One region of the Variovorax sp. V15 genome, then DNA from elsewhere that is predicted to be linked to it. Evidence: riboswitches for the same ligand, from Rfam matches in the RefSeq annotation. Region 1 holds a riboswitch; the other holds the start of a gene.
The links. A riboswitch is a leader RNA that binds a small molecule or an ion and turns the genes downstream of it on or off. The one in region 1 is predicted to bind glycine.

Region 2: another riboswitch for glycine. It lies ahead of ACAM57_RS28095 (D-amino acid dehydrogenase); the one in region 1 lies ahead of gcvT (glycine cleavage system aminomethyltransferase GcvT).

Annotation. Positions count from the first base shown of each region.
Region 1 covers NZ_AP028659.1:2,485,208-2,491,067, forward strand. Annotated here, with positions in the region: gene gcvP (aminomethyl-transferring glycine dehydrogenase) at 1-1,525, opposite strand, end outside; gene gcvH (glycine cleavage system protein GcvH) at 1,694-2,065, opposite strand; gene gcvT (glycine cleavage system aminomethyltransferase GcvT) at 2,128-3,300, opposite strand; glycine riboswitch at 3,346-3,459, opposite strand; glycine riboswitch at 3,472-3,568, opposite strand; gene ACAM57_RS11695 (DUF6506 family protein) at 3,589-3,873, opposite strand; gene ACAM57_RS11700 (YkvA family protein) at 4,112-4,522, opposite strand; gene ACAM57_RS11705 (hypothetical protein) at 4,572-5,120, opposite strand; gene ACAM57_RS11710 (hypothetical protein) at 5,234-5,692, opposite strand; gene ACAM57_RS11715 (MFS transporter) at 5,774-5,860, opposite strand, start outside.
Region 2 covers NZ_AP028659.1:5,911,583-5,917,442, reverse strand. Annotated here, with positions in the region: gene ACAM57_RS28105 (FIST C-terminal domain-containing protein) at 1-693, shown strand, start outside; gene ACAM57_RS28100 (RtcB family protein) at 903-2,309, shown strand; gene ACAM57_RS28095 (D-amino acid dehydrogenase) at 2,329-3,636, opposite strand; glycine riboswitch at 3,727-3,834, opposite strand; gene rfbB (dTDP-glucose 4,6-dehydratase) at 4,087-5,163, shown strand; gene rfbD (dTDP-4-dehydrorhamnose reductase) at 5,160-5,860, shown strand, end outside.

The DNA.
Region 1 (5,860 bases):
GCGCCAGGTCCTTGTCGGACAGGCTGCGGATGTAGCGCAGCATCGCCGTCTCGCTCTTGTGCGTGTTGAACACCGGGTGCGTGAGGAAGGCGCTGCTGCGGCGCAGCTCCTCGGGAATCAGCGGCGTGGTGCTGCCCGAGAGATCGTCGAAGCGCGGCGCCTGCTTGCCGGCGGGCGCGAACAGGCCCCACAGCGTTTCGACATCGCCGCGCGTGCTGGTCTCGTCCAGCGAGATGCCCAGGTGCTGCTGCAGGCGCTGGCGCAGGTTGACGCCGGCCGCGTGCGCGCGTTCGATGATCGCCTGCGTGTCTTCGCCGGTGCGGATGGTCAGCGAGTCGAATGCGGTGGCGTTCACCGGCTCGCGGCCCATCTGCGCGAGGCCCTTGGCCAGCACCGCGGTGAGCGCGGCCACGCGCTGCGCGATGCGCGTGAGGCCGTCGGGCCCGTGGTACACAGCGTACATGCTGGCCACCACGGCCGGCAGCACCTGCGCGGTGCAGATGTTGGAAGTGGCCTTCTCGCGGCGGATGTGCTGCTCGCGCGTCTGCAGCGCGAGGCGGTAGGCGGGCTGGCCGTGCGTGTCGACACTCACGCCCACGAGGCGGCCCGGCAGCGAGCGCTTGAACTCGTCGCGGCAGGCCAGGTAGGCGGCGTGCGGGCCGCCGTTGCAAAGTGGCATGCCGAAGCGCTGCGTGGTGCCGCAGACGATGTCGGCGCCCCATTCGCCGGGGGGCGCAAGCAGCGTCAGCGCCAGCAGGTCGGCCGCGACGATGAAGGCGGCGTCGCACTGGTGAGCGTGGCCCGCGAGCGGGCGCAGGTCGTGCACGTGGCCGGTGGTGGCGGGGTATTGCGCGAGCACGCCGAAGAAGGCGCCGCTCACCATCAGGTGCGGCAGCGTTTCCGACACGGTGCTCACCTTGACCTCGATGCCCAGCGGCGCGGCGCGGGTCTTGATGACTTCGATGGTCTGCGGATGGCAGTCGCCCGACACGAGGAACACGTTGCTCTTGCTCTTCACGCTGCGCTTGGCCAGCGTCATCGCCTCGGCGGCGGCCGTGGCCTCGTCGAGCATCGAGGCGTTGGCGATGGCCATGCCCGTGAGGTCGCACACCATCGTCTGGAAGTTCAGCAGGGCTTCCATGCGGCCCTGCGAGATCTCGGCCTGGTAGGGCGTGTAGGCGGTGTACCAGGCGGGGTTCTCGAGGATGTTGCGCAGGATCACGCCCGGCGTGTGGTTGCCGTAGTAGCCCTGGCCGATGAAGTTGCGGAACACCTTGTTCTTCGACGCCATCGCCTTCAGCTCGGCCAGCGCGTCGGCTTCGGTGACCGGGGCGGGCAGGCGCATCGGCTTCGAGCGGCGGATGGCGGCGGGCACGATGCCCTCGATGAGCTCGGCGCGCGTTTCCGACCCGATCGCCGGCAGCATGCGCGCCTCGTCCGCCGCGTCGATGCCGATGTGGCGGGCAATGAATTCTTCGGCGTTCTCGAGTTCTTGCAGGGTGGGAAGGGCAGCGGGCTTCGACATGGCAGTGCTGTTGATAAGAGCTTGGGGCGGAGGAGCGGGGTCAGAACGCAGAAGTCGCGAAGGTTTCGCAGAGGTCGCAGAAGGAAAACCAAAAGATGATTCGGTTTCTTCTGCGACTTCTGCGTAGTTTTTGTATTCCTTCTGCGTTCGGCTGTCCGATTTCGAGGATCAGGATTCGGCAGCGAACTTGTCGTACGAGGCCGCGTCCAGCAGCGCGTCGAGCTGCGAGGGGTCGCTCAGCTTGACCTTGAAGAACCAGCCGGCGGCCAGCGGGTCGCTGTTGGCGAGCGACGGGTCGGCGCGCAGCTCTTCGTTCACTTCGGTGATTTCGCCCGACACGGGCATGAACACGTCGGCGGCGGCTTTCACCGATTCGACGACGCCGGCGACATCGCCCTGCGCGAAGGTCTTGCCGACTTCGGGCAGGTCGACGAACACCACGTCGCCCAGCGCGTCCTGCGCGTGCACGGTGATGCCGACGGTGGCCGCGTCGCCTTCGGCCGACACCCATTCGTGGTCCTTGGTGTACTTGATGCTCATGGTGGAAAACTCCTCGTGGAAAAAATGGTTCGGGGGTGCAGAGCCTAGCCGTTCAGCCGCGTTCAGCCGCGGTAGTAGCGTGTGGGCACGAAGGGCATGGTCGAGACCTCCATCGGCACCGGCTTGCCGCGCACGATGGCCTGCACGCGCGTGCCCGGCTCTGCGAACGCGGTGGCCACGTAGCCCATGGCGATGCAGCGGTCGGCCGTGGGGCCGAGCAGGCCGCTGGTGACAGTGCCGATGTCCTGGCCCTCGAAAGACTGCAGCACCGTGCCGTCGCGCACCGGAATGCGCTCCAGCGCGACGAGGCCCACGCGTTTGCGCTTCAGCGTGTCGTGGTCGGTGTGGCCGGCCGCGCCGGCGGTGGAGGCGGCGAGCTGCGGGAGCACCTTCGCGGCACCCGGAAAACCGCCTTCGCGCGCGCCGCCCGCGCGGCGCACCTTCTGCATCGCCCAGTTGAGCGAGGCCTCGACGGGCGTGGTGGTGGTGTCGATGTCGTTGCCGTAGAGGCAAAGTCCCGCCTCGAGCCGCAGCGAATTGCGCGCTCCCAGGCCGATAGGCTTGACCTCGGGCTGGGCCAGCAGCAGGCGGGCAAGGCGTTCGGCGTCGGCGGCGGCCACCGAGATCTCGAAGCCGTCTTCGCCGGTGTAGCCGCTGCGGGTGACGAAGGCCGCAATGCCGTCGATCTGCACCGCTCCGCCCGTCATGAACACGAAGCGCTCGACGCCGGGCGACAACCGCGCCAGCGTGGCCGCAGCCTGCGGGCCCTGCAGCGCGAGCAGCGCGTTCTCGGGCAGGGGGCGCACCTCGCAGCGCGAGCCGATCTTCTGCTGGATGTGGGCGATGTCGCCCACCTTGCAGGCGCCGTTGACGATCACGAAGATTGAGCCGTTGCCTTCGTTGAAGAACATCAGGTCGTCGAGGATGCCGCCCTCGTCGTCCAGCAGCAGGCCGTAGCGCTGCTTGCCGGCGGGCAGGTCGATCACGTCGACGGGCATCAGGGTTTCGAAGGCGGCCGCGGCATCGGGGCCGACCAGGCGCAGCTGGCCCATGTGGGAGATGTCGAAGAGGCCGGCCGCGTCGCGCGTGTGCTTGTGCTCGGCCATCAGGCCCGCCGGGTACTGGACCGGCATCGAATAGCCGGCGAAGGGCACCATGCGGGCGCCCAGCTCCAGGTGGAGGTCGTACAGCGGCGTCTTGAGAAGTTCGGTAGCGGGGGCGGAAGAAGCGGCCACGGGGCACTCCAAAGGGGCAGTCGAAATCCATGACGCAAGCCATGGGCCACCCCTGCTGTCCGCTTTACCTGAGAGATTCGCCCCACGATCGGGGTTTGCTCCTTCGGTGGGCCGCTGCTCCTGTTTTGGATGCGGCGGCCTCTCTCCAGCAAGGAAACGCCGGTTTTCACCGGCGCCTCGTCAGTCCTTTTGCCTGAGCGTTCGGGGGAAACAGCCCCCTGCGCCTTCGGCGGCCCCGGCATGCGGGGCTCTCTCCTGACTTTCGAGAGTGTAGTTGATCGGGTATCGCTAGGAGAACAGACGGTGCATCGAGTCGATTGACTCCGGCCCGTACGCGACCACGCCAACGGGCACGGCGTAGTCGATGGCCTCGATGATCTTGCCGGCCCACACGGGGCTGAATCCACCGCAGAGTTCGATGAGCTGCACACCTTCCCGAACCATCTCCTGCGCAACCTGGATACCTTCGGAGGCGGTTGCGACTCCTACGACCTTCATTCGGAACTTGTCTGTTCCCTGATGCTGGACAAATCGGTCTCCCGTCACGATGAATCCGAAACTTGTGAGAGCCATGGGCTTGTTCTCCCTTTATGCATTGATGAGCGTTGAGGCAAGCGGTGCCTCTGGCGGCTGCTTGCTCGGTTCAGCGTACACCTTGCAGCGCTTCGCATCCGCAAGATTCATGACCACCGGTTCCAGATGTCCGATGTACGGTCGGACACGGTGAAGCAATGCCGAAGCCGCTGGCGTCGGCCGGCTTTTCATTCGCAGCGATTCGGCGCGCTCCGCAACGACCATCTTCTCGATGCGCTCAGCGCACCCACAGGTACCACGCCCCTGCGGCGACCGCGATCCAGACGGCCACGACCAGCGCGGCGCCCCAGCGGCTGGTCGGCCTCGAGCCCGAGCTTTGCATCCAGGCATCGGCCCGCTCGCGGCATTCGGCGAGCACGGACGCGGGAATCAGCCGGATCGTGAGCCAGATCAGCCCCGGCAGCAGCAGCACGTCGTCGACGTAGCCCAGCACCGGAATGAAGTCGGGGATCAGGTCGATCGGGCTGAGCGCATAGGCCACCACGAAAACACCCAGCGCCTTCGCATACCAGGGCGTGGAGGCGTGCCGGCAGGCGAACCAGAGGGTGACGCCGTCGCGCTTGAGGCGCCTGGCCCAGCTGCGAAGGCGCTCGGACAACGAGGTGGAGGCGGGAGGCGGGGAATTCACCCGGCGATGGTGTCACAGGCCGTGGCGGCCATCGCCCCGATCGAAGTCCTCAGTGAATCACTTCGGCCGGCGGCAGCAGCCGGTCGATGCGCTCGCGCAGCGACTCGGCGCGCTCCGCGCCCGCGGTCTTCTCGATCTCGGTGAGCATCAGCGCGGCGATGGTCAGCATGGCGTTGCGGTCGCGCGCCTCGCGCAGGGCGTCGCGCATCTGCAGCGCGAACTTCGGGTCGCGGCGCACGAACATGCGCTCGCAGATGTCGAACAGGAACATGCGCGTGGTCGCCAGCGAACGCTTGCCGTCGAAGGTGTCGGCCGAGGTGGCGACCTGGATCGGCTCGGCGGCGGGGATGGGCGAGGGCGCGGGCTGTGCGGGGGGCTCGGCTTCCGCCGCCGCGGCCTTCGTGCCCTGCAGGTAGCCCTTGTCGATCAGCGCCTGGATCGTCCGCTCGGCTTCGTCGCGGTTGGGGAAGAGAGGACTGAAGTCGGTCAGGGAGCGCCGGCCGTCGGCCATCAGCAGCAGGGCGCGTTCGCGCTGGGTGAGCGTGCGCTGTCCGCCCTGGAGTTCGTTGCGCGCCTTGTCGGTCTTGGTGGGAAACATGGCAGCCACAGCTTTGGGGAAACGAAGGCTGCAGCATGGTTGCAAGTGGTGACACCTTCGTGAACCGTTTGGCTTACAGGGCCATTGCGTCCCGCCTCGTCCGGGCGCCTGCATCAGCCGCCCGCGCTCTCCTTGCGGATGAGCCAGCGGCCCTCCACGCGCTGCAGCTCCAGCGTCTTGCGGCTCTTCTCGCGCAGCTTGTCGGCGCTGTAGGTCTGCTGGAAGCTGGCGGTGGCCGCCTGCCCCTTGAGGCTGATGACGAGGCTGTCGATCTCCACGCTGATGGCGGCCTTCTCTTCGATGCGCGTGCGGCGATCGGTCTCCCACGCCTTGCGATCCTGGCCGCGCGGGGGTGTGAAGTCGCTCGCATAGGCGGCAAGGTAGCGGGCCACGTCGCGTGCGGACCATGCGGCGGCCCAGGCGCGCACTGCGGCTTCGACTTCGCGGATGCCTGCTGCGGGATCGGCCGGTGCGGCGGCGGCTGCCGGCGCGACCGTCGTTGCCGGCCCGGCGGCGAAGGCCGCCGGAGCCAGCAGCGCGCTCCCCAGTAGGCAGCTCAGCAATCGATTCATGGCGCGGTGTCCCTCCTTGTCGTTTCGCCGGCCCTTCGGCCCTGCGCCCGATTCTGGCAGCGAACATGCGCCGGGTCGCTGTCAGGCGGCGGCCCCCTCGGCGTCGGCCGGCATCGCCTGTATGGCGCGGTTGCGCAGCCGCAGCGCGAAGACCGTCGCCACGCACAG
Region 2 (5,860 bases), 3.4 Mb from region 1:
GTGCGGCTGGTGTCGCGCGTCACCCAGGGCTGCCAGCCGCTGCGCTCGGGCGCGGTGCGCGAACGCGAGATCACCGAGGCCGACGGTAACCTGCTTCTGAAGCTCGACGGCGAACCCGCCCTCGACGTGCTGCTGGCCGACCTGCAGGTGTCGCTCGAACGCCCGCAGGAGGCCATCGACGCGGTGCGCAACACGCTGGTCGGCCTGGCCGACGCCGGAAGCGACGGCATCCGCCGCACCGGCGACCTGGGCGCCGACGTTCTGGTGCGCCACATCATCGGACTCGACCCCACGCGGCGCGGCATCGCCATCGCCGACACCGCGGAGGCCGGCATGCGCCTGACCTTCTGCCGACGCAACGCCCAGGCCGCGCGCGCCGACCTGATGCGCATCTGCGCGGAAATCCGCGAGGAACTGGAACCTGAAGAGCAGACGCTGGCCACTGCGCGCGCGGTAGCGGCAGGAGAGGCCGAAGCCGCGCCGCATCCGGCGCGCCGCATCGCCGGGGCCGTCTACGTGAGCTGCTCCGGCCGCGGCGGCCCGCACTTCGGTGCGCCAGGGGCGGAGCTGCAGATCGTGCGCCACGCGCTGGGCGATGTGCCGCTGGTGGGCTTCTTCGCCGCGGGGGAGATCGCGCGGCACCATCTGTATGGGTATACGGGGGTGTTGACGGTGTTCACTGCGCCCGACTGACCCGGCGCCCGACGCGAAAAAGCGACGGGCGAGTTTTCGGCGGGAGGATGCGTCGCTAGAATCCGCCCGCTTTCTTGAATCTCTGCTGCTGCAAGAAAGAGCCAGCTGCGCATCGCGTCTCCCGCGAGCGCGGCCGATCTTTTTCGCCTCGCCACGCAAAGTGCGACGAGGCAGGAAACCGACATGGTTTCCCGAATGGAACAGCAGCCATGAGCGATCCTCGTTTCTCGAGACTCCAGCGTGCCTTCTCGCGCGCCGGCATTGCCGTCGACTACCGCGACGGCGTCTATCACCTGCACCATGAGGCCTCGCAGGCCACGGTGCTCCTGCCGCCCAGCCTTCCGCTGGAAGAGAAGGCGGTGAACCAGTTGCTGGCATTCGCCAGCGTGCGCTCGCCCAACGGTGGGAAGGGCGTGTGCAAGGCCTGCGCGACGCCCGACTTCCACCCGGGCTCCGTCGCGCCCGTCGGCAGCGTCGTCGCGACCGATCCCGACTTCGTCATTCCGGCGGCGGTGGGCACAGACATCAACTGCGGCATGCGGCTGCTGACCACCGGGCTCACGCTCGACCAGGTGGCTCCGCACAAGACGCGGCTGGTCGAGCGGCTCACGCGCAGCCTGCTCGACAACGGCCGCGACGTGCCGGTGCACACGGCGGCGTTCAGGGCGCTGTTCGACGTGGGCCCCTCGGCCTTCCTGGAGGCGGTGCGCAGCGGCGGGCTGTGGTCGTCGTGCGACCGCGACCGGATGCAGGCCGAGCTCGATGCCTGCATCGGCCTCGCAAGCTTCGGCGGCAGTGCGCGGCACGCACCCGAGGCCTACACCGGCGGCCGCCACGAGGTGTTCCGCGACCCCTGCCTCGGCACACCGGGCAGCGGCAACCATTTCGTGGAGCTGCAGGTGGTCGACCATGTCCTGGACCGCCACGAGGCCTACCGTGCGGGCCTGAAGACGGGAGATGTGGTCGTGATGATCCACAGCGGCTCGCGCGACATCGGGTTCCATGTGGGTGGCCGCTGGATGGACCGTGCCCGCGACGAATGGCCCAAGGGCCTGCGCCATCCGAAGAGCGGTCTCTATGGCCTGGCGGGGCCGCTGGCCGACGAATACCTGGAGGCCATGGGCGTGGCGGCGCGCTACGCGTGGGCCAACCGGGTCGTGCTGGCCGAGCTGGTGCGGAAGGATTTCGCCGAACTGCTCGGCGCCGCGTCGTCGAAGCTGGTGGTGGACGTGCCGCACAACGTCGTGCTGCGGGAACACGGCATGAACATCCACCGCAAGGGAGCGACGCCGGCGAACGCGGGCGACTTGGCGCTCATTCCGGGCTCGATGGGCGACTACTCTTATCTGGCTTCCGGGCTCGGGCACGAGGACTGGCTCTGGTCGTGCAGCCACGGTGCCGGCCGACGGATGCGCCGGCAACAGGTGCGCGCGATGCGGCCAGCGCCCGCCGACCCCCAGGCCAGCTGGCAATGCGTGACCTTGCGCGAGGAGCGCCGGATCGAGGAGGCTCCGCAGGCCTACAAGCCGATCGGCGAGGTGATCGACGCACAGGAGCGCGCCGGGCTGATTCGATGCGCGGTGCGGCTCAGGCCCTGGATCACCTTCAAGGCGTGATCCGGGGCCTGCCGGCTCGTCAGCCCAGGGCGGGCTGCGGAACGCGCAGCTTGGGCGCAGGCATCCCCGTGAACGCGAAATCCACCTCCGGCTCCAGCCCGCTCACGATCCGCGCGATCGACTTGCCCGAGCCGCAGGCGTGCGTCCAGCCCAGGGTGCCGTGGCCGGTGTTCAGGAACAGGTTCGGCAGCTTCGTCTTGCCGATCAGCGGGACATTGCTCGGCGTGGCGGGGCGCAGGCCGGTCCAGAACTGGGCCTGGGTGGTGTCGCCGGCGCCGGGGAACAGTTCTTCGACGCGGCGCACGATGGCCTCGCAGCGCACGCGGTTCAGGTCGCGGTCGTAGCCGTTGAGCTCGGCGGTGCCGGCGATGCGCAAGCGGTCGCCCGAAGCCGAGGTGTAGCGTGAGAAGACGAGCTTGAATTCGTCATCCGTCAGCGAGACCTGATGGGCCTTGGAGGCGTCTTTGACGGGCAGCGTCACCGAGTAGCCCTTGGCCGGGTAGATCGGCAGCCGGATGCCGAGGGGCGCGGCGTAGAGCGGGCTCAGCGAGCCCATCGCCAGCACGAAGGCGTCGCCGCGGATGCGCTGGAAGCGGCCTTCGCTGTCGGTGGCCTCGACGTGGTCGATGCTGCCGCCGGCCTCGCGCAGCGCGGTGACGGTGTGGCTCATCAGGAACTTCACGCCCGCGGCGGCGGCCAGCCCCACGAGTTCGCGCGCGAAGCGGTTGGCGTCGCCGGATTCGTCCTCGGCCGTGTAGGTGGCGCCGGCCAGCTTGGGGCGGATGTGGGCGAGGGCAGGCTCGATCTTCACGGCCTCGTCGGCCGAGATGACGCGGCGCTCGCAGCCCAGGGTGCGCATCTGCTCGGCGGGCTCGAGAGCACCGTCGAACTCCTTCTGCGTCGTATAGAAGTGCAGGATGCCCTGGGTGCGCTGGTCGTAGCTGAGGCCGGTGTCGCGGCGCAACTGTTGCAACATCGAACGGCTGTATGTGCCCAGACGAACGATCTGTTCGATGTTGTGGCGGGTGCGCGCCGGCGTGCATTCGCGCAGGAACTGCAGGCCCCACAGCCACTGGCGCATGTCGGCGCGCATGCGAAAGAGCAGCGGGGCGTCTTCCTTGCCCAGCCATTGCAGCACCTTCAGCGGGGCGCTGGGGTTGGCCCAGGGCTCGGCATGGCTGACGGAGATCTGCCCGCCGTTGGCGAAGCTGGTTTCGGCGGCCGGGGTGGCCTGCCGGTCGATCACGGTCACTTCGTGGCCGAGTTGCTGGAGGTAGTAAGCCGAAGTCACGCCGAGCAGGCCGGCGCCGAGGACGATCACGCGCATTTCAAGTACCTTGAGGTCGCAGCGCTTGAATGGCGGGGGTGTGTACTATTTCATTAAATAGTAAGCAACTGGACGCCCGCCGTCCAAGTTGCCGCTCCCCCTGTCCTCGGTACCTGAGAGATTCATCCGTTGCGCCCTTGCAACGAATTTGCTCCTTCGGTGCGCCACGCATGGTGACGACTCTCCAGACGGCGTTTCGATGTGATGCAGTACTGAGCCCTTGCAGAAATCTTCAGGATTCCGCTGGGCTGACCTGAGCGTTTATGGGAGTTTGCGCCTTCGGTAAGGGCACCCTGACGAGTGACCCACTCTCCTGCAATCGGGTGCAATTGTAAACACGATGCACGAAAGCGTGACCATGCCCTTTGTTTCAGCGTTTTGACCCGATGGGATAATCCCTAGTTAACGTCGATCGCGTCAGGCGATCACCTTCAACACTCAGGGGACCCCATGATCTTGGTTACCGGCGGCGCTGGCTTCATTGGCGCCAACTTCGTACTCGACTGGATCGCGAACAGCGACGAGCCCGTCGTCAATCTCGACAAGCTCACCTACGCCGGCAACCTCGAGACCCTCGCGTCGCTCAAGGGCAACCCCAAGCACATCTTCGTGCAGGGCGACATCGGCGACAGCGCCCTGATCGACCGCCTGCTCGCCGAGCACAAGCCCCGCGCCGTGGTCAACTTCGCCGCCGAGTCGCACGTGGACCGCTCGATCCACGGCCCCGAGGACTTCGTGCAGACCAACGTGCTCGGCACCTTCCGGCTGCTCGAATCGGTGCGCGGTTTCTGGGGCGCGCTGCCGGCCGAGCAGAAGTCGGCCTTCCGCTTCCTGCACGTCTCGACCGACGAGGTCTACGGTTCGCTCTCCAAGACCGACCCGGCCTTCACCGAAGAAAACAAGTACGAACCCAACAGCCCCTATTCGGCCAGCAAGGCTGCCAGCGACCACCTCGTGCGCGCCTGGCACCACACCTACGGCCTGCCGGTGCTCACCACCAACTGCTCGAACAACTACGGCCCGTTCCACTTCCCCGAGAAGCTGATCCCGCTGATGATCGTCAACGCGCTGGCCGGCAAGAACCTGCCCGTGTACGGCGACGGCATGCAGGTGCGCGACTGGCTCTACGTGAAGGACCACTGCAGCGCCATCCGCCGCGTGCTCGAAGCCGGCAAGCTCGGCGAGACCTACAACGTGGGCGGCTGGAACGAGAAGCCCAACATCGAGATCGTCAACACAGTCTGCGCCCTGCTCGACGAACTGCGCCCCCGCGCCGACGGCAAACCGTACAAGGAACAGATCACCTACGTCACCGACCGCCCCGGTCACGACCGCCGCTACGCCATCGACGCGCGCAAGCTCGAGCGCGAACTCGGCTGGAAGCCTGCCGAAACCTTCGACACCGGCATCCGCAAGACCGTCGAGTGGTATCTCGCGAACAGCGAATGGGTGCGCAACGTGCAAAGCGGCGCGTACCGCGAATGGGTCGAGAAGCAGTACGACAACAACGCGAAGGCCGCGGCATGAAGCTGCTGCTGCTGGGCAAGGGCGGACAGGTCGGCTGGGAACTGCAGCGCAGCCTGGCGCCGCTCGGTGAACTGGTCGCGCTCGACTTCGACAGCACCGATTTCCACGCCGACTTCAGCCGGCCCGAGGAGCTCGCCGACACGGTGCTCAAGGTGCGCCCCGACGTGATCGTCAATGCCGCGGCGCATACCGCTGTCGACAAGGCCGAGAGCGAACCCGAGTTCGCGCGCAAGCTCAACGCCACGTCGCCCGGCATCGTGGCCGAGGCAGCGCAGAAGATCGGCGCGCTGATGGTCCACTACTCGACCGACTACGTCTTCGACGGCAGCGGCACCACGCCGTGGAAGGAAGGCGATGCGACCGGCCCGCTCAGCGTCTACGGCAGTACCAAGCTCGAAGGCGAACAACTGGTGGCCCGGCACTGTGCCAGGCACCTGATCTTCCGCACCAGCTGGGTGTACGCCGCGCGCGGCGGCAACTTCGCCAAGACCATGCTGCGCTTGGCGAAGGAGCGCGAGAAGCTGACTGTCATCGACGACCAGTTCGGTGCGCCCACCGGCGCGGAGCTATTGGCCGACGTCACGGCGCACGCCATCCGCGCGACGCTGCAGGATCCCTCCAAGGTCGGCCTCTATCACGCGATCGCCGGCGGCGAAACGACGTGGTACGGCTACGCGCGCTTCGTGCTCGAAATGGC